DNA from 2 places in the Micromonospora rhizosphaerae genome. Region 1 is predicted to be linked to the other one. Evidence: riboswitches for the same ligand, from Rfam matches in the RefSeq annotation. Region 1 holds a riboswitch; the other holds the start of a gene.
What was found. A riboswitch is a leader RNA that binds a small molecule or an ion and turns the genes downstream of it on or off. The one in region 1 is predicted to bind ZMP and ZTP.
Positions count from the first base shown of each region.

Region 1 (9,836 bases):
CGCCGACCACGGCGTCCACCCATCCCGCCATCGCGGCCGCGGTGAGCAGGGTGGTCAGCGTCAAGGGGTCCACGGGCGGCCATTCTTCCGACCCCGACCGACCCGACGAGGCGGCCTGTGGCCAGGCTCACCGCCCGCGTCAGCCGGCCGCGGCCCGCCGCAGCGCCGCCACCAGCCCCCGCACCCCGGGCGACAGAGGCGCCGCGTCGCGTACCGCGACGTGGATCGACCGGACCGGCCGGGGGTTGCCGACCTCCCGCACCACCACCTGCGGATCGGGGCTGCCCAGCGCGATCCGTGGCACCAGGCTCACCCCGAGGCCGGCGGCCACGAAGCCCTGCGCCGTGGTGTAGTCCTCGCTCTCCACCACCACATCCGGGCTGAATCCGGCCGCCGCGCAGGCGTCCAGCACGGCGTCGCGGCACGGCCCCGGCGGCTCGCAGCCCACCCACGGCTCCCGCGCCAGCTCCGCCAGCGCCAGTACCGGCCGGCCGGCGAGCGGGTGCGTGCGCGGCAGCACCGCGTCGTACGCGTCGTCGCACAGATGCGTGAAGCGGACCCCGTCCACCGGCCGCGCCGCCCCGGAACGCACCACCAGCACCACGTCGACCCGCCCGTCCACCAGCTCCGGCAACGGGTCCTCGACGCCCGTCAGCCCCAGCTCCACGCGCACCCCCGGGTGCTCTCGGCGCAGCGCCGCCACCGCCGGGGCCACCAGTCGCGCCCCCGCCGTCGCGAAGTACCGCACCACCACCCGCCCGGTACGGCCCGCGCGCAGATCCGCCAACGCGGTCTCCGCCTCCGCCACCTGCCGGCTGATCACGGCCGCGTACCCGGACAGCAGCCGGCCCGCGTCCGTGGCCCGAACACCCCGCCCGGTCCGCTCGAGCAGCACCACTCCGGCCTCCCGCTCCAGCACGGCCAACTGCTGACTGACCGCGGACGGGGTGTAGCCGAGATGGCGGGCGGCCGCGCTGACCGACCCACTGGCCACGACCGCCCGCAACACCTGCAACCGCCGTACATCGAGCATGAAGTGCAGCTTAAGGCAGCTTGCAGTTATTGTCGCTTGTCTAACAGGTCGGGTCGGGGGAGCGTACCCCCATGACCGCCACCACCGTCCGGGCCGCCGCCCTGACCCTGCTCTGGGGATCGGCGTTCCTGTGGACCAAGCTCGCCCTCGACGGCGGCCTCACCCCCGTCCACGTCACCGTCGTCCGGTGCGCCCTCGGCGCGGCGGTCCTGCTCGCCCTGGCCCGCGCCGCCGGCCAACGGCTGCCCCGCGACGGCACCACCTGGCGGCACCTCATCGTCGCCGCGCTGCTCTGCAACGCCCTGCCGTTCCTGCTCATCAGCATCGGCGAACAGACCGTGGACACCGGTCTCGCCGGAATCCTGCACGCCACCACGCCCCTGTGGTCCCTGCTCCTCGGCCTCGCCGTCGGCACCGAACGCGGCATCCGGCCGGCACGGCTGACCGGCCTGCTGCTCGGCTTCGCCGGCACCGTGCTGATCTTCGCCCCCTGGCAGCGGCACACCCAGACCGGCTGGGGCGTCGCCGCCCTGCTCGCCGCCGCCGCAGCCACAGACCGACCGACGCCACCGCCACGAACACCAGCATCGAACAGACCAACGCCCTGATCACCCGGCAACCCTGCCACAGCGTCATAGGGTGCAGGTGTGCGCCTGGCCACCTTCAACCTGCTGCACGGACGATCCCTCACCGACGGACTCGTCGACCCGGACCGGCTCGCCGCCGCGGTCACCGCCCTCGACGTGGACATCCTCGCCCTGCAGGAGGTGGACCGCGACCAGTCCCGCAGCGGCAACCTGGACCTCACGGCCATCGCCGCCCGCGCCCTCGACGCCCCCGAACACCACTTCGCCGCCGCCGTCGTCGGCACCCCCGGCGAACAGTTCCGCCCGCTGACCCACGACGACGACGGCCATGGCGAACCCTGCTACGGCGTCGGCCTGGTCAGCCGCTACCCCGTCCGTTCCTGGCAGGTAACCCGGCTGCGTCCCGCCCCCGTACGCTCCCCGGTCCACGTCCCCGAAACCAGCGGGGGGGTCATCCACCTCCTGCGCGACGAACCCCGCGTCGTCCTCGCCGCCGTCCTGGACACCCCGCACGGCCCGCTCACCGTCGCCGCCACCCACCTGTCCTTCGTCCCCGGCTGGAACGTCCACCAGCTCCGCCGCGTCGTGCGGGCCCTGCGCGCCCTACCCGCGCCGCGGATCCTGCTCGGCGACCTCAACCTCCCCGCCGGCGCCGCCGCGCTGCTGTCCCGCTGGCGGCCGCTCGGCCGACGCCCCACCTACCCGGCCGGGGAACCCCACGTGCAACTCGACCACATCCTCGCCGACCGGCAGGGCCTGGACCGGCTGCCGCCGGTCACCGCGGTCGACACCCCGCTGTCCACCATCTCCGACCACCGGCCGCTCATCGTCGACCTCGGCTGAGCACCGCTCAGCCCATGCCCGCGGCCCGCTGCGCCGCCCGCACCGCGTTGCGGAACAACATCGCCACCGTCGTCGGACCCACCCCGCCGACCCGCGGCGTGATCGCCCCCGCCACCCGCGCACAGGACTCGTCCACGTCGGGCAGCAGGCGCCGACCCTCGTACCGCACGCCGCCGCCGACCACCACCGCACCCGGGCGTACGTGCTCCGGCTGGATGATCCCCGGCACCCCGGCCGCGGCCACCAGGATATCCGCCCGCCGTGTGTACCGCGGCCAGTCTGCCACCCCGGTGTGCACCACCGTCACCGCCGCGTTCGCCGTCGGTCGCTTCTGCGCCAGCAGCATCGCCAACGGCCGGCCCAACGTCGCCCCCCGCCCGAGGATCACCACCTCCCGGCCCGACACCGGCACCCCGTGGAACGCGAGCAACGCCTCGATCCCCGCCGGCGTGTTCGGCAACGGACCCGGCAACCCCAACGCCAGGCGACCCATGTTCACCGGGTGCATCCCGTCCACGTCCTTGTCCGGATCGAGGACCTGCAACGCCCGGTCATAGTCCAGGTGCCCCGGGATCGGATGCTGCACCAGCACACCGTGCACGTCCTTGTCGGCGCTGAAGTCCTCCAGCACCCGGCGCAGATCCGCCTGCGACGCCGACGCCGGCAGATGCACGTGCGGCGACGCGAAACCCAACTCAGCCGCCCGCCGCTGCTTGATCCGGATGTACCCGGCGCTCGCCTCGTCGTCGCCCACCAGCACCGTCGCCAACGCCGGCGTCACCCCCGCCGCGCGCAGCGCCAGCACACCCTCGGCCACCTCGGCCAGGATCTGCTCCGCCACCGGCCCACCCGGCAGCAGCCGAGCCGTCGTACCCGCAGAAGACATGGCTCACCTCGCCCGCGGAGGCCCAGGCGGTCGACCTCCGCGACGAGCTCCCCGATGGTTGAAGCCATCCCCGTGCCGCCAGTCGCGTCACCGTCAGCCTGCCACACGCCGACCGCCGGCATCGTCAGCGGGCGGCGGCGGCGCACGTGGCCGTGCCATCCCGTCGCCTCATCGACGGGATCGGGGGCTGGTGCGAGACCGGCTGAGCCGGCCGGCCGGACCCAGAGGAGTCCGTCCGGCCGGCTGCCGAACCGACTCGGTCAGGGGCAGGCCGCCGTACCGCCGTTGGCGACCGACCTGATCCCCGGGGCGTCGCGGACCGTCCGGAAGTTGGTCCGGAAGGCGTCGAACACGGTGGAGTCCTCGAGCTGCAGCAGGGTCTCGTCGGACTGACGCAGCGAGTTGTAGCTGAAGTTGTGACTGCCGACCCAGGTGATGGTCCGGTCCGCGCGGCCGTAGTAGTTGCCCTCGACCTGAAGGTACTTGCTGTGCGTCCAGACGCTGTCGCCGATGCAGTAGTACTTGACGACCGGCCCGCCGTAGGGGCTGCTCGTGGCGGCGAGGAGGTTCTTCATGGCGCCGGCTTCGGACTTGCTGTTCTGGTCGTATCGCTCCACCACCTCGACGTAGCAGCCCGCGTTGTCCAACTCCCACAGCTTCGAGGCGATGTAGGTGCGGCTGAAAATGGCCTGGTTGACCCGGATGATGGTGCGGTGGCTGCCGTCCTGCGTGCCCACGACGGAGTTGCCGAAGCAGGAGACGTGGTTGAGCGCCGTCATGATCGTGTCTTCGCTCGCGTCGTCGTACGGCTGTCCGTTGCTTTCCTGCCGCGGATAGAAATGGACCTTCGCGTTCCCGGAGGTCACCGCGGGCCGGCCGGTGTCGTAGGTGTTGTTGTTGACCCCGCGAGCCTTGAGGTCGTCGAAGTAGCCGCTGTAGGCGTTGTAGATGTTGGTGTTTCCCACCAGCACGAGCGCGGCGTTCCACCCCGCGAGTCCGTCCCGACCGGTGTGCAGGTTTGCCGTCGACTGGACCACCACGTCGGAGGCGCCCTGGGTGCTGGAGAACAGGAAGAACTTGTCGTGGTTGATCGACCCGACCTTGCTCAGCACCCGGTCGCCGATGCAACCGCGGCCCGCCGGACAGAACAGAATCCACGACGGCGCGCTGAGGTCGGTGCCGAGCGCCGTCACCAGGGAGGCGTACGGCGCCTTGGCGGGGTCGTTGTCGTTGAAGATGACCTGAACCTCGACCCCCCGGTTCTTCGCCGCGATCAGGGCGTTCGGCACGGTGGCGTCGGACGCGTAGAACATCGACATCCTGATGCGGGAGCCGGCTGGCGCGCCGTCGATCAACTCCACGAGGCGCGTCTGGATCGCCGCCTTCTCATCGGCTGTACCGAGCGGATTGTTGAAGACGGCGGTGGTGGTCGGTGCCGCGATCGCGGGCTGCACGCCGACGGACAATGCCGCGGCCACGAGGCACGCGAACGCGGCGAACGACGACATGACCTTGCGTAGCGACACGGACCCTCCTGAACTCACAGCGCCTGCCAATGAAAGGGATGTATTACGAAGATCGTGATCAGATCCGGTCGCTTTCCGGATCCTCCCCAGGGCCCGCCGTCGGCTGCGAAGCCACGACCGCGGTGGCGGTGACCACGATGCCCAGTGGGATGAGATTCCGGTCACGCCGGCCGGCCGGCCGGTTGTCCCCGAAGAACCCCTCCACCAGGGCGATGCCTCCGTCGCGGGGACTGCCGTGCCGTCTCCATGGGTGGCGACTCTAGCCCGCGAGTTCGCCCAGGCCCGGATCATGGCAACCGGGGGGTCATGGGCTCGTTGCGCCGGGCAGTCGGTCCTTCCTGGCCTCGCCGACCGGCCTTGCCCGTTTCTCCCGGTATCGCGCCGCAAGCGCGGGATCGTCGGCGATTTCCAGGTTGAGCGCCCGGATCGGCGCCTCGGACGCCGGGTCGGCGAGCTCGGCGGCGGTGGCGCACATCACGGTCTTGAGCGTCTCGATATCGCCCATGTCGGACAAGGCGATCCCGTCCGCGGCCTTGGCTCAGCTCCAGGAACGAGTCGAAAATCACCGTCCCCTTGGATTACTGCTAGCCGCGCGTGTGCTCGATCTCCCTCAGACCCAGCCACGACGCCAACGCCTCCAGCTCGGCCCGCACCGCCTTGGCTGAATCGGCGTTGAACGGCACGTCCCCGTGCACCGCGTGCACCCGCAATACCGACGCCTTCCGGTCCGCCGTCGCGTCCACCTTGCCGACCAGCTCATCGTGGTGCAGCACGGGCAGCGCGAAGTAGCCCCAGCGCCGCTTCGCCTTCGGCACGTACATCTCCAGGTGGTACTCGAACCCGAACAGCTCCCACGCCCGCTTCCGGTCGTGCACCAGCCGGTCGAACGGCGACAGCAACACCGTACGCCCCGCGAACGGCCGACCGACCGCCTCAGAATCGACCCGCCACACCCCCGACGTGCCCTCCACCACCGCCGGCTCGCCCGCCTCACCGACCACCGACGCCCGGGCCACACCCAGCGACCGCAACCGCCGCTCGTCCCGCCGACGCAGCGCCTCCGCCGCCGGAACCACCGGCGTACCCGCCGGATACACCCGCTCCGCCAGATCCCACAACCGCTGCCGACCCACCCGCCCGGAGATCGCGATCTCCCGCCGCGCGGCCAGGAACTCCAGCATCTGCGTGACGTTGCGATTGTTCGTCCACCCGGTCGACGGCCACGGCACCACACTGCGATCCGGCACGTCCCGCGACAGCAGCGGCCCCGAATCCCGCAGCAGATCCAGCACGTACCGCCGGAACGACTCGTTCGCCCGCAACCACTCCCGCCGCCGCTGTTCCTCGGGCCACGCCGCCATCTCCGCCAGGTACAGCCCCAGGTCCGCCATCGGCCGCACCATCGCCCGATGCTCGAACAACGTTCGATCCCGTTCCACCGCCCGCAGCAGATCCGCCGGTTCGTACCCCGCACCCAGCCGGCTCCACGCCACCAGATCGGCACTCGGCGCCACCGCCGCCGTCGGATCCAACTGCAGGAACGTCAACCGCTCCACGACCGGCAGCAGCCCAGTCGGGCGCGCCGCGTCGAGCAGCTGGGCGCGGACCGCGATCCGCCGGGCTTCATCACGATCCAGCCGCAGGGGAGCCATGCCCCGACGCTAGAGCTCCGGTCCGACAACGCGCCCGCCCACCAACCCCGCCAACGCCCGGTTCACGCAGTTGGATCGCACCGCCGCGCTGCTGACCGGGCGAACGCCGCCCGCATGACCCAGGGGAGAGAGCGGTGACGCCGAACGCGGCCGTCCCGGGATCGCGGGCAGCGACCCCGGGACGGTATGTCAGACGCCGGCGGGCTCGCGCTCCCTGGCCGGCGTGTTGCGCGGTCGCAACCTCGCCAGCGACGGGCCCGCCGCCAGCAGGGCGGCGAGGGCCAGCACGACGAGGGCGATGGGGTGTGAGAGGACGATCAGCAGGTCACCGTCACCGAGGGCGGAGGTCTGGGTCAGCGCCTTCTCGAAGAGGGGCCCGATGACCAGGCCGAGGACAAGGGGCGCCATCGGCAGGTTGTAGAGCTTCATGAAGTATCCAGCGACGCCCGCGACGAAGACGACCCAGACACTGAACATGTTGTTGTCGATCGAGTACGCGCCGACGAAGCTCGTGAACAGGATGATCGGGTACAGGTACGCGTACGGGATCCGCAGCATCTGGGCGAAGATCGGGGCCATCGGCAGGTTGAGCACCAGGAGCATCACGTTGCCGATGAAGAACGAGACCAGCAGCCCCCACACCAGCGTCGGCTGGTTCTGGAAGAGGAGCGGGCCCGGCTGCAAACCGTAGATGGTGAATGCGCCCAGCAGGACGGCGGTCGTGCCGCCGCCCGGGAGGCCGAGGGTGAGCGTCGGCACGAAGTTCGCGTTGGCCGCCGCGTTGTTGGCGCTCTCCGGCGAGGCCACACCTTCGATGGCCCCCTGACCGAGCTGGCTCCTGTTCCGGGAGACCCGCTTCTCGACGCCGTAGGCGATGAAGGAGGCGAGGGTCGAACCGGACCCGGGCAGGCAGCCGAGGAGGAATCCCAGGACGCTGCCGCGTCCGATCGGACCGATACTGCGCCGCAGTTCGCTTCTGGTGATGAGCAGCTCCCGGAAGCGGGTCCGGATCGGCACCGCCGCGCCGATGCGAATCTGGTACATGACCTCGCCGACGGCGAACAGCCCGATCATGACCTCGACGAACGGTACGCCGCTGAGCAGGTTGACGCTGTCGAACGTGAACCGTGACGTGCCCGTCCCGGCGTCCAGCCCGACGGTCGCCAGCAGCAGCCCGGCCGCGGCCATCGCCAAGCCGCGGATTCTCGAATTCCCCGAGAAGCTGACGATGGTGGCCAGGCCCAGGATCATGATCGCCAGGTTCTCGACGGGGCCGAACTTCAACGCGAAGTCGGCGAAGGGCGGCGCGACCACCATCAGGAGGACCAGCGAGAAGATGGCGGCCACGAAGGAGCCGATGGCGGCGATGGACAGTGCCGCGCCGGCCCTCCCGCGCCTCGCCATCTGATAGCCGTCAAGCGTCGTCACGACGCTCGACGCCTCACCCGGAGTGGAGATCAGCACCGACGTGATGGTTCCGCCGTACTGCGCGCCGTAGTAGATCCCGGCGAGCATGATGAGCGCGGTCACGGGCTCGAAGTCCAGGGTCAGTGGCAGGAGCACGGCCACGCCGGTGGTCGACCCCAACCCCGGCAGCAATCCGATCACGGTGCCCGCGAGAACGCCGACGAAGCACCAGAGCAGGTTCTGGGGCGTCAACGCGGTCTGGAACCCGAGAATGACGTTGTCGATCACCGCTCAGCCTTCCGTTCCCACTCCGAGCAGCCCCCCGGGAAGGGGGACGTGCAGGAACAACCCGAACACGCCGTAGATCAGCCCCGTGGCGACGGCCGCGATCACCGCGGACTTCAGCAGCGCCTGCCGTTCGACCCAGGTCGAGATCACGAAGACAAGGCCGCCGAACGCGGCCAGAAAGCCGACCACCTGCACGAGCAGGATCGCGCCGAGGGTCAGTCCGAAGACCTTCCAGAGGTTGCGGATCCGCTCCCGCCCGCTGCGCCCGCTGATGTCGACGTCGTCGTCCGTACCGCTCTCCATCGGGTCGGTGTCCCCGGCGGCGTGCGGCCCGGCCCCGGCAGCAGCCCCGCCCGGACGACTCGGCTGGCCGCGCACGGACCCGAGGGCGACCCAGCCGCAGAGGATCGCGGTCAGGCCGCCGGCGAGGACCGGCAGGAAGCCGGGACCCACCCGACCACCGTCGACGAACACGCCGTAATAGCTGCCTCCCGCCGCGGCAGCGAGGCCGACCACGGCGAGCACGGCATACACCGTCGCCTCGCCGTTGCCGCGGATACGAGCCAGCGTGCTCACTTGCCCTGGGCCTTCTTGAGCATGTCGTTGTTCTCCTTGAGGTACGCCGTGAAGTCATCACCGAACAGCGCGTTCGGCTGCAGGTAGTTGCTGGCGATGTACTGCTTGGCCTTGTCGGACTCGATGAACTTCCTGCTCGCGTCGATCCAGAACTTCCTGGCTCCGTCGCTGATCCCGCCCGGCGCGATCAGGCCACGGAACTGGGCGAACGCGACGTCGATCCCCTGCTCCTTCGCGGTCGGGATGTCCTTCAGCTCGGGGTACTCGTACCGCTTCTCGGAGAACGCGCAGAGCGCCTTGAGTTTCCCGGCCTTGAGCTGCTCGACGACCTCACCGGGGTTGAGGGACGCGACCTGGATCTGGTTGCCCAGCAGCGCCGCGAGCAGTTCCTCGCCCGACTCGAACGGGACCCGGTCGAACTTCGCGCCGGTGTCCTGCTCGGTCAGCGTGAAGACCACGTTGTCCAGGCCGGTCACACCGGAGATGCCCGCGACGACGCGTCCGGACTTGCTGGCGTTCACGACGTCCGCGCACGTCGTCCACGGCGAGTTCGCCGGTACGACGGCGAGGGTGAAGTCGTCGCCGACCTTCATGATCGGGGTGAACCTGGTGTAGTCGAAGGCCACCTTGGTGTTGAGCGGCAGGGCCAGCAGCGCCGTCTCGCTCGGCAGGAGGTAGTTCGGGTCACCCGTCTTGCTCAGGAAGTAGGAGTAGCCGACGGCGCCCGAGCCGCCAACGCGGTTCTCCGTGTTGATCCGGAGGCCGGGGACGACGGCCTCCAAGCCGGCCGCGATCGAGCGGCCGGACATGTCGCTGCCGCCACCCGCCCCGTACGGAACGACCATGGTGACGTTGCCCTTGGGCTTGAATGTCTCGCCGTCGCCTCCGGCGGACTTCTGGCCCTTGGCTTCACCGCACGCCGTCAGGATGAGAACCGACGCGGCCACGACCGCGGTGAGCAGCAAGCTGTTGCGCTTCATGGCGACCCTTTCGTTGGTGGTAGTGGTTGAGCTCGGTGTTCAGGTGGATGGGGTGCTG
Region 1 covers NZ_FMHV01000002.1:4,645,407-4,655,242, reverse strand. Annotated here, with positions in the region: gene GA0070624_RS21865 (sulfite exporter TauE/SafE family protein) at 1-73, opposite strand, end outside; gene GA0070624_RS21860 (LysR family transcriptional regulator) at 140-1,033, opposite strand; gene GA0070624_RS21855 (DMT family transporter) at 1,105-1,641, shown strand; gene GA0070624_RS21850 (endonuclease/exonuclease/phosphatase family protein) at 1,681-2,463, shown strand; gene GA0070624_RS21845 (bifunctional 5,10-methylenetetrahydrofolate dehydrogenase/5,10-methenyltetrahydrofolate cyclohydrolase) at 2,471-3,349, opposite strand; ZMP/ZTP riboswitch at 3,363-3,445, opposite strand; gene GA0070624_RS21840 (phospholipase D-like domain-containing protein) at 3,610-4,875, opposite strand; gene GA0070624_RS21835 (TetR family transcriptional regulator C-terminal domain-containing protein) at 5,180-5,380, opposite strand; gene GA0070624_RS21830 (DNA glycosylase AlkZ-like family protein) at 5,460-6,527, opposite strand; gene GA0070624_RS21825 (tripartite tricarboxylate transporter permease) at 6,717-8,222, opposite strand; gene GA0070624_RS21820 (tripartite tricarboxylate transporter TctB family protein) at 8,226-8,798, opposite strand; gene GA0070624_RS21815 (tripartite tricarboxylate transporter substrate binding protein) at 8,795-9,778, opposite strand.

Region 2 (9,836 bases), 320 kb from region 1:
CATGAGCCAGGAGACCACCCCGATACCGGGCGTGGCGGGCGGGACGGGACGTTCGGCCACCGGCCCCTTGGACGAGGTGGACCGGCGGATCCTCGACGAGCTGGTCCGCGACGCGCGCATCTCCATCCGTACGCTGGCCGAACGCGTGCACGTCTCCCGCACCAACGCGTACGCGCGAGTGGAGCGGCTGCTGCGGGACGGGGTGATCAGCGGGTTCCGGGCCCAGGTCGCGCCGGAGCCGGCCGGGCTCGGCACCTCCGCGTACATCTCGCTGACCATCGAGCAGAACACCTGGCGGGAGGTGTCGGCGGAGCTGGCCCAGGTGCGCTACATCGAGCACGTCGCGCTGCTCAGCGGCGAGCACGACGTGCTCGCCCTGGTCCGAGCGCCGGACAACGCCACGCTGCGGGACGTGGTGCTCAACCGGGTGCAGAGCATCGCCGGGGTGCTGTCGACACGCACCTGGCTGGTCTTCGAGGAGTTCGACGGGGCGCAGAGCCCCTGGCAGTGAGCCTGGGCCGACGGCCGGCCGACCCCGGGGGTCAGCGTTCCGGCGGGGCCGCCAGCCCCTCCCGGTCGGCCAGCTCCAGCAGCGGTTCCAGGGAGAAGCGGCGCTCGTCCAGGCCCGCGTGCGGGTCGCCGCGCTCGGCGAACCGCCCCGGCAGGGAGACCAGGTCGAAGTCCTCCGGCCGCGCGTCGTCCAGCTCCGACCAGTCCAGCGGCGCGGAGACCAGCGCCTGCGGGGTGGGCCGGATCGAGTAGGCCGAGGTCACGGTGTGGTCCCGGGCCATCTGGTTGTAGTCCACGAAGACCGGCCGGTCCCGCTGCTCCCGCCACCAGGTGGTGGTGACCAGCTCCGGCAGCCGGCGCTGCATCTCGAGGCCCAGCGCCAGCACCGCCCGCCGGCACTCGCCGAAGCTCCACCGGGGCTCGATCGACAGGTAGACGTGCAGGCCCCGGCCGCCGGTGGTCTTCGGATAGCCGACCAGCCCCAGCTCGTCGAGGAACGCCCGTACCTCGTGGGCCACCGGCACCACCTGGGCGAAGTCGACCCCCGGCATCGGGTCGAGGTCGATCCGGAGCTGGTCCGGGTGCTCCACGTCGGCCGCCGAGACCGGCCACGGGTGGAAGCGCAGCGTGCCGAGGTTGGCCGCCCAGATCACCACCGCCAGCTCGCTGGGCGCGACCTCGTCGGCGGTCCGCCCGCTCGGGAAGGTGATGTGCGCGGTCCGCACCCAGTCGGGCGCGCCGGCCGGGAGGCGCTTCTGGTAGAAGGCGTCCCCGCGGTTGTCCTGCCGGGTGGCGATCTTCGCGCCCTCGAAGACGCCGCGCGGCCAGCGCTCCAGCATCGTCGGGCGGTCCCGCAGGGCGCGCAGGATGCCGTCGCCGACGGAGATGAAGTAGCGGACCACGTCCAGCTTGGTCAGTCCGCGCTCCGGAAAGTACGGCTTGTCAGGGCTGGAGACCCGGACCACCCGCTCCCCTACCTTGATCTCCTCGGCCGCCGTCGTCGCCACGCCTCCCACCGTACGACGCCGTGGGCCAGCCGTGTCGTCAGCTGACGAGCAGGATGCCGATGGCGATCAGCGGCACCGCGACGAAGAGGAAGATGCCGACGCCGGTGAGCACGCGCCCGCCGCCGGCTCCCTCCCGCTCCGGTGCGAGCCCGAACACCGAGCGCGCGGGCATCGTCTCGATACGGCTCAGGGTCAGATCACCGGTCATCCCGAGCAGCGCGCCGACCACCATGCACCCGACGCCGAGCCGGTGGGTGAAGTCCCCGCCGCTGACCGCGACCCAGATCCCCACCCCGACCGCGATCAGCACCACCGCGATGCTGAAGAGCACGAGGGCTTCCCGCAGACCCTTGACGACCGTCATCGGAGCTCCATCCCGTCGTGTCGGAGCAGACATTCTCCTCCGTCGACGGGTCCGGCCGCTGTCCCGTGCCGGGCAGCGGTCAGTCGGGCCGGCGACAGTCCGGTGGGCGGTGTCGCGGTTGCCGGGACCGGGCGCGACGAGGAATGTCCGTCCGGCCCCGGCGGCGCCGGTGCTCAGCGTCCTTCCTGCTGCATCCGCGTCATGAGCATCTGCTTGCCCTGGTCACCCGCCTTGCGGTTGTTCTCCTGGATCTTGCGGAACCAGTTGGCGAGCTCGGTGTCGCCCCGCTCCTCCGCGTCGGAGATGTACGTGTCCATCCGGTAGATGTTCTCCAGCGACATCTGCAGGGTGTGGAGCAGGTCGTAGTTCTTGTCCCGCACCGGGCTCATCTGTTCCTTGGTCATGGTCGCCACGGCGTACCTCCCCATGTCTCGACTTCCGGTGGCGCCAGCGCTTACCCGGCTTCGGCCGGTTCACGCCCCCGGCCCACCCGGGGCCCCGCCGCCGACCGCCACGGTTACCCCGCACCGGCCGGGGTACCGGTTGCCGCATGGCGGAACTGGCAGCGCTCTGGATCGTGCGGCACGGCGAGAGCACGGCGAACGTCGTGGCGAGCCAGGCGGAGGCGTCCGGTGCGGAGCTGATCGATCTGAACCACCGGGACGCGGACGTTCCGCTGTCGGCGACCGGGGAGGAGCAGGCCCGGGCCACCGGCCGCTGGCTCGCCGGTCTGCCCGAGGCGCGACGCCCGGACGTGGCGGTGGTGTCGCCGTACGTGCGGGCGGCGCAGACCGCCGAGCTGGCCCTGGCCGGAAGCGGCATCCCGGTCAGCCGGGACGAGCGGCTGCGCGACCGCGAGTTGGGCATCCTCGACGGGCTGACCGAGCACGGGGTGCGGCAACGGTTCCCGGCGGAGGCGGAGCGCCGGGCCCGGCTGGGCAAGTTCTACCACCGGCCGCCGGGCGGGGAGTCCTGGACGGACGTGGCGCTGCGGCTGCGCGCGCTCCTCGGCGACCTGCGCCGTGACCACGAGGGCGGGCGGGTGCTGCTCTTCGGCCACGACGCCCTGGTCTTCACGCTCCGATACCTGGTGGAGGGGCTCACCGAGGCCGAGCTGATGGCAATGGCCGAAGCGCACCGGATCGCCAACTGCTCGGTCACCGGCTGGTCTGCCGACGGCGAGGGGCGGCTGACGCTGGACGTGTTCAACGACGTCGCCCACCTGCGTCGGCGGGGCGCGCGGCGGACCCGGGAGGACGAGGTCCATGCCGAACCGGTCTGAGGCCCCGGTGATCACGCGCTGCTCCGGGCCGCTGCCGGCCGGCGGCAAGAGGCGAGTGGGGCCCGGCGGACATCGCCGGGCCCCATCCGTTTTTGCAGCTTGCACCGGGGGTAGTGGGAGCACACCCGCCCAGACCCAAGGAGGTACCGGTGTCCACCGACGCCATCGTGCTGCTCAAGGACGACCACAAGGAGATCCGCCGCCTGTTCAAGGCCTTCCAGGACGCCGAGGAGGGGCCGGCGAGCGAGCGCCAGAAGCTGGTCAAGCAGATCCTCGAGGCGCTGACGGTGCACACGTACCTTGAGAACGAGGTCATGTATCCCGAGGTCCGCAAGCTCGTGCCGGACGTCGAGGACGACATCCTGGAGTCGTACGAGGAGCACCACGTCGCGGACGTGCTCTGCTTCGAGCTCTTCACCATGAACCCGGACGACGAGCGGTACAACGCCAAGACGACCGTGTTGATCGAGAGCGTGCTGCACCACGTCCAGGAGGAGGAGGAAGAGTGGTTCCCGAAGGTGCGCGAGGCGCTCGGGCGTAGCCAGCTGCAGGAGATCGGCGAGCGCATGATCGAACTGCGGAAGAAGGCGCCGAAGACCCCGGCCGCGCCGAAGGCGCTCAAGAAGTCGCTGGACGCGGTGACGGCCTGACCTGGGGAGCCGTGGCGCGGGACCCGGCGGGCCCGGGTCCCGTCGTCCTGTCCGGGGTCGGCCGCGCCGTTCGTGTGGACCCGGACCCGGTAGGATCGGCGCGGGCCGTGACTGGCGCGTGGGGATGGAGCACCATCGGGGAGCGGTCCCGTCGCAAGGACGCACGCCGAGCGCCTGGGCCTTCCGCACGTCAGTAGGAGGTCACATGTCGCTGAACGCCGAATCCACCGCCTTCCGCAGCGCGCTGGAGGTGATCCGCGCAGTCGAGCCGCGGGTGGCCGACGCCATCCGGGCGGAGCTGGCCGACCAGCGCGAGTCGCTCAAGCTCATCGCCAGCGAGAACTACGCCTCCCCGGCCACCCTGCTGGCCATGGGCAACTGGTTCAGCGACAAGTACGCCGAGGGCACGATCGGCCGCCGCTTCTACGCCGGCTGCCAGAACGTCGACACCGTCGAGGCGCTCGCCGCCGAGCACGCCCGGGAGCTGTTCGGCGCCGCCCACGCGTACGTGCAGCCGCACTCCGGCATCGACGCCAACCTGGTCGCGTTCTGGGCCATCCTGGCCGACCGGGTCGAGTCCCCCGCGCTCAAGAAGGCCCAGGTACGCCAGGTCAACGACCTCACCGAGGCGGACTGGTTCGCGCTGCGTCGGGAGCTGGGCAACCAGCGGATGCTCGGCATGTCGCTGGACGCCGGCGGCCACCTCACCCACGGCTTCCGGCCGAACATCTCCGGCAAGATGTTCGACCAGCGCAGCTACGGCACCGACCCGGCCACCGGCCTCGTCGACTACGACAAGGTCGCCGAGGCGGCCCGCGAGTTCAAGCCGCTGATCCTGGTGGCCGGCTACTCGGCGTACCCCCGGAAGATCAACTTCCGGATCATGCGGGAGATCGCCGACTCCGTCGGGGCCACCTTCATGGTCGACATGGCGCACTTCGCCGGCCTGGTCGCGGGCAAGGTCTTCACGGGCGACTTCGACCCGGTGCCGCACGCGCACATCGTCACCACCACCACCCACAAGTCGCTGCGCGGCCCGCGTGGCGGCCTGGTGCTGTGCCAGCCGGAGCTGGCCGACCAGGTCGACCGGGGCTGCCCGATGGTGCTCGGCGGCCCGCTGCCGCACGTCATGGCCGCCAAAGCGGTCGCCCTCGCCGAGGCCCGCCGCCCCGACTTCCCCGACTACGCCCAGCGGATCGTCGACAACGCCCAGGCGCTCGCCGACGGGCTGCTGCGCCGGGGCGCCAAGCTCGTCACCGGCGGCACCGACAACCACCTGGTCCTGATCGACGTCTCCGGGTACGGCCTCACCGGCCGGCAGGCCGAGCAGGCGCTGCTCGACTCGGGCATCGTCACCAACCGCAACGCGGTCCCGCAGGACCCGAACGGCGCCTGGTACACCTCGGGCATCCGGATCGGCACCCCGGCGCTGACCACCCGCGGCCTGGGCGCGGCGCAAATGGACGAGACGGCCGAGCTGATCCACACCGTGCTCAGCCAGACCCGGTCGGGCGCCAACCCGGACGGCACCCCGTCGAAGGCGAAGTACGTGCTGGACGCGGCGGTCGCGGACCGGGTCAGCAAGCAGGCCAGCGACCTGCTCGCCGGCTTCCCCCTCTACCCCGCCGTCGACCTCGGCTGACCCCGAGCCGTCTCGCGCTACCCCGACGCCCCGCCCGGCCCACGCCGCGCGGGGCGTCGCCGTCTCCCGCGTCACCCGCACGCCTCCTCGCGGTGATCAAGAAGTTTGCGTCCTGGAGGCGCGGGTTTCCGCACCAAAACCTCTTGATCAACTGTGGTCGGGCGGGGCGGGCGGTGGGGGAGGTCAGCGGCGGAGGGCGCGGTTGCGGAGGGTGCGGAGGTGGTGGAGAACCTTCGTTCCTCCGCGGCCGAAGTGGTCGTGGAGGGCGCGGTACTCGGCGTACAGCTCGTCGTAGCTGGCGGCGCGGGCCGGGTCCGGGTGCCAGGTCTCGCGGTGGGCGGCACCCATCGCCTCCGACGCCGTCTCCACGTCCGGGTACGCCCCGGCGGCCACTGCGGCATGGATCGCCGCGCCAAGGGCGGCCGGGTGCTCGGTGTCCACCACGTGCAGTGGCCGGCGCAGCACGTCGGCGTAGCTGCGCAGCAGCAGCCGGCTGCGGGTGAGCCCGCCAGCGGCGGTCAGCTCGTCGACCGGCACCCCCGCCGCGGTGAACGCCTCGACGACCGTCCGCGCGCCGAACGCCGTCGCCTCCAGCAGCGCCCGCCAGATCTCCTCCGGCCGGGTGGCCAGGGTCAGCCCGACCAGCACCCCGCTCAGCTCGTGGTCCATCAGCACCGACCGGTTGCCGCTGTGCCAGTCCAGCGCGAGCAGCCCGTGTCCGCCGACCGGCTGCTCCGCCACGAGGGTGTCCAGCAGTTCGTACGGCGAGACACCGAGGCGCCGCGCCCGGTCGGCGTACGGCGCGGGGAGCGCCCGCTCGACGTACCACGCGAAGATGTCCCCCACGCCGCTCTGCCCCGCCTCGTAGCCCCAGCCGCCGGCGGTGACGCCGCCCTCGACGACACCGCAGACACCCGGCACCTCGTGACAGGTGTCCGAGTTCATGATCAGGCAGGTGGAGGTGCCGAGCACGGCGAGCATCCGCCCCGGCGCGACCGAGCGGGCGGCGGCCGCGGTGACGTGCGCGTCGATGGTGCCGACGGCCACCGCGACGCCCTCCGGGAGCCCGGTCCACCGGGCCGCCTCGGGGGTGAGCCCGCCGGCCCGGGCACCGAGCGGGGCGGGCGGCCCGTCGACCTTGGGCAGCAGGTCGGGCAGGCCCGGGTGCAGCGCGGCGAGGAACTTCGGGCTCGGGTAGCGGCCGTCCTGACGCAGCCCCTTGAACCCGGCGGCGGAGACGTTGCGGGTCTCCCGGCCGCAGAGCCGCCAGACCAGCCAGTCGGCGGTCTCGATCCAGCGCTCGGCGCGGCGAAAGACCTCCGGGTCCTCCTCCAGCACCTGCAGCGCCTTGGCGAGCTGCCACTCCGCGGAGACCCGGCCGCCGTAGCGGGCCAGCCACGGCTCGGCGCGCTCCCGGGCGAGGGCGTTGATCCGGTCGGCCTGCCGCTGCGCCGCGTGGTGCTTCCAGAGCTTCGGCCAGGCGTGCGGCCGGTCCCGCAGCTCGGGCAGCTCAGCGAGCGGAGTGCCGTCGGCGAGGCTGGGCAGCACCGTGCAGGAGGTCGCGTCGAGGCCGATGCCGATCACCTCGGCCGGGTCGATCCCGGCCGCGCGGACGGCGGCGGGGACGGCCACCCGCAGCACCTCACGGTGGTCGGCCGGGTCCTGCAGCGCCCAGTCCGGGGGCAGCGACGGCCCGTCCGGCAGCCGCTCGGTGATCGCCCCGTGCCGGTACGGGTGGACCGCGCTGCCGCGCTCGATGCCGTCGGCGACGTCGACCACGACCGCGCGGCCGGAGAGCGTGCCGAAGTCCACCCCGACGACGTACCGGCTCACTGCTCCTCCTCCCACCACCGCCCGGTTCGGCAGCGGTGGTGGGAGGTCACGGTAGTCGCTCAGCCGACCGGGCGCTTGAGGTGGTACCGGTGCACCTCGGTGCTGCCCTGGACGTTGTTCACGTCCTCGGCGGCGGAGACCAGCTCCCAGCCCTCCCGGCCGGCCCGGTTGAGGTGTGCGATCGCCGTGTCGCCGTACGCCGTGATGTCCCGCCGGGACCCGTCCGGGCCGTACCAGACGAACGAGACGGTGAAATTGCGGCCCTGTGCCTGATATCGGCGGACCAGCAGCGCGTACTCCCAGGCAACCATTCGTCCAGTATGGTGCGACACCGCAAGCTGGTCACCGCCGCACCTACCGGCGCTCAGGTTCCGGGCCGCGAACCGGCCAGGTCCGCCGCCAGCTCGGCCCGCGTCGGCGGATCGGCTCCCCGTCGGGCACAGGTCAGGGCGGCGACGTGGGCCGCCTCCGCGAGTACGGCGGCGACCGTGTCCCGGCCGACGGCGCCGAGGGCGGTCCGCCGCGCGGCGCCGAGCAGGTCCCGCTCACTCAGCGCGGCCAGCAGCCCGGCCGTGAACGCGTCACCGGCTCCGACGGTGTCCACCACCCGCACCGGTCGGGCGTCCACCTGCACCTCACCGCCTCGGCTGACCGCCCACGCCCCGCCGTCGCCGCGGGTGACCACCACGAGGACGGGGCCTCGCTCCAGCCACTCCCGCGCCACCCGCTGGTGCCCGCGTTCCGGGTGGAGCCAGGCCAGATCCTCCAGGCTGACCTTGACGAGGTCACTCGCCGCCACCAGCTCCTCGACCCGGTGCCGGGCCGTGCTCCGGTCGCCCATCAGGGACGGCCGGCAGTTCGGGTCGTAGCTGATCATCGTCGTCGCCCGCCGCTCCCGGACCAGCGCCAGCACGTCGTCGGCGCCCGGCTGCAGGACGGTGGCGAGCGAGCCGGTGTGCAGGCAGCGGCTGCCCGTCCCCACGCCGGTCCGGTCCGGAAAGGACCGCCAGGCGATGCTGAAGTCGTACCGGGCCTGCCCGTCCGCACCCACCCGGCTCCGGGCCACGCTGGTGCTGGGCAGGTCCGGCACCGACGCGGGATCCAGCCGTACGCCGCTGCCGGCCAGATGGTCCCGGAGCAGCCGCCCGTGTGCGTCGTCGCCGTGCTGGGTCAGCAGGGTGGTTGGCTGGCCGAGGCGGGCGAGCGCCACGGCGACGTTCGCCGGGCTGCCCCCGGGATGGGCGATCACCTCGCCCGACGGATCCTCGATCAGATCCACCAGGCTCTCGCCGACAACCGAGATCACAGTCTTCCCTTCCCGGCACCGCGCGGTGCCCCGACCAGCTCCACAGCCAGTTCTCAGCCCGCCGTCCGGCCCGGCGTCTCCTCGAGGGTGGTCGCGCCGGTCATGATGGCCACCACCTCCGGCATCGTGTGCGACGCCGGCGTAACCACGCCGGCGCAGCGGCCCAGCCGCTGGATGTGGATGCGGTCGGCGACCTCGAACACGTGCGGCATGTTGTGGCTGATCAGGATGACCGGGAGCCCCCGCTCGCGAACCTCCTCGATCATCCGGAGCACCTGGTTGGACTCCTTGACCCCGAGCGCCGCGGTGGGCTCGTCCAGCACGATCACCTTGCTGCCGAAGGCCGCGGCCCGGGCCACCGACACGGCCTGACGCTGGCCTCCGGACAGCGTCTCGACCGCCTGCGCCACGTTCTGCAGGGTGCCGATGCCGAGATCGGCGAGGGCCTGCGCGGCCTCCCGGCGCATGCCCTTCTGGTCGAGCATCCGGAACACCGAGCCGAGCGGGCCGCGCCGGCGCTTCTCCCGACCCAGGAAGAGGTTGCTCGCGATGTCCAACGCCGGCGCCACCGCCAACGTCTGGTAGACGGTCTCGATACCGGCGTCCCGGGCGTCCTGCGGCCGCTTGAACTGCGCCGGCTTCCCCTCCAGGAACAGTTCCCCGGTGTCGGGCGTCAGGGCACCGGTCAGGCACTTGATCAGTGTGGACTTCCCCGCGCCGTTGTCCCCGATGACGGCGAGCACCTCGCCCGGGTACAGGTCGAGATCCACCCCGTCGAGCCCGACGACCTTGCCGAACGTCTTGACCAGGCCCCGGGCCGACAGCACCGGCGAGCGCTGGTCGCTGTCCGCCGCGCCGGCCCGCCCGGCGGGAATGTGCGTGGTGGTGGCGGTCATGACCTCACCTTCCTGATCCACTGGTCCACGGCCACGGCGAGGATCACCAGCACGCCGACGGCGAGTACGCGGTACTGGTCGTCGACCCCGGCGAGGGAGAGGCCGCTGCGGAAGAAACCGACGATCAGCGCGCCGAGCAGGGTGCCGAGCACCGCCCCGCGGCCACCGAAGAGACTGGTGCCGCCGATGACCACGGCGGTGATGCTCTCCAGGTTGGCGTCGGTGATGGCGTTCGGGCTGGCCGCGCCGGCGCGTCCGATCAGGATCCAGGCGGTGATGCCGTAGATGGCGCCGGCGACGACGTACACGCTCAGGAGCACCCGGTCGACCCGGATGCCGGCGAGGC
Region 2 covers NZ_FMHV01000002.1:4,965,425-4,975,260, forward strand. Annotated here, with positions in the region: gene GA0070624_RS23355 (Lrp/AsnC family transcriptional regulator) at 2-511, shown strand; gene GA0070624_RS23360 (DNA polymerase domain-containing protein) at 543-1,526, opposite strand; gene GA0070624_RS23365 (hypothetical protein) at 1,555-1,881, opposite strand; gene GA0070624_RS23370 (hypothetical protein) at 2,055-2,285, opposite strand; gene GA0070624_RS23375 (histidine phosphatase family protein) at 2,432-3,163, shown strand; gene GA0070624_RS23380 (hemerythrin domain-containing protein) at 3,313-3,813, shown strand; ZMP/ZTP riboswitch at 3,911-4,000, shown strand; gene GA0070624_RS23385 (glycine hydroxymethyltransferase) at 4,019-5,455, shown strand; gene GA0070624_RS23390 (ribulokinase) at 5,639-7,288, opposite strand; gene GA0070624_RS23395 (hypothetical protein) at 7,348-7,599, opposite strand; gene GA0070624_RS23400 (carbohydrate kinase family protein) at 7,653-8,594, opposite strand; gene GA0070624_RS23405 (ATP-binding cassette domain-containing protein) at 8,648-9,490, opposite strand; gene GA0070624_RS23410 (ABC transporter permease) at 9,487-9,836, opposite strand, start outside.
Region 2: another riboswitch for ZMP and ZTP. It lies ahead of GA0070624_RS23385 (glycine hydroxymethyltransferase); the one in region 1 lies ahead of GA0070624_RS21845 (bifunctional 5,10-methylenetetrahydrofolate dehydrogenase/5,10-methenyltetrahydrofolate cyclohydrolase).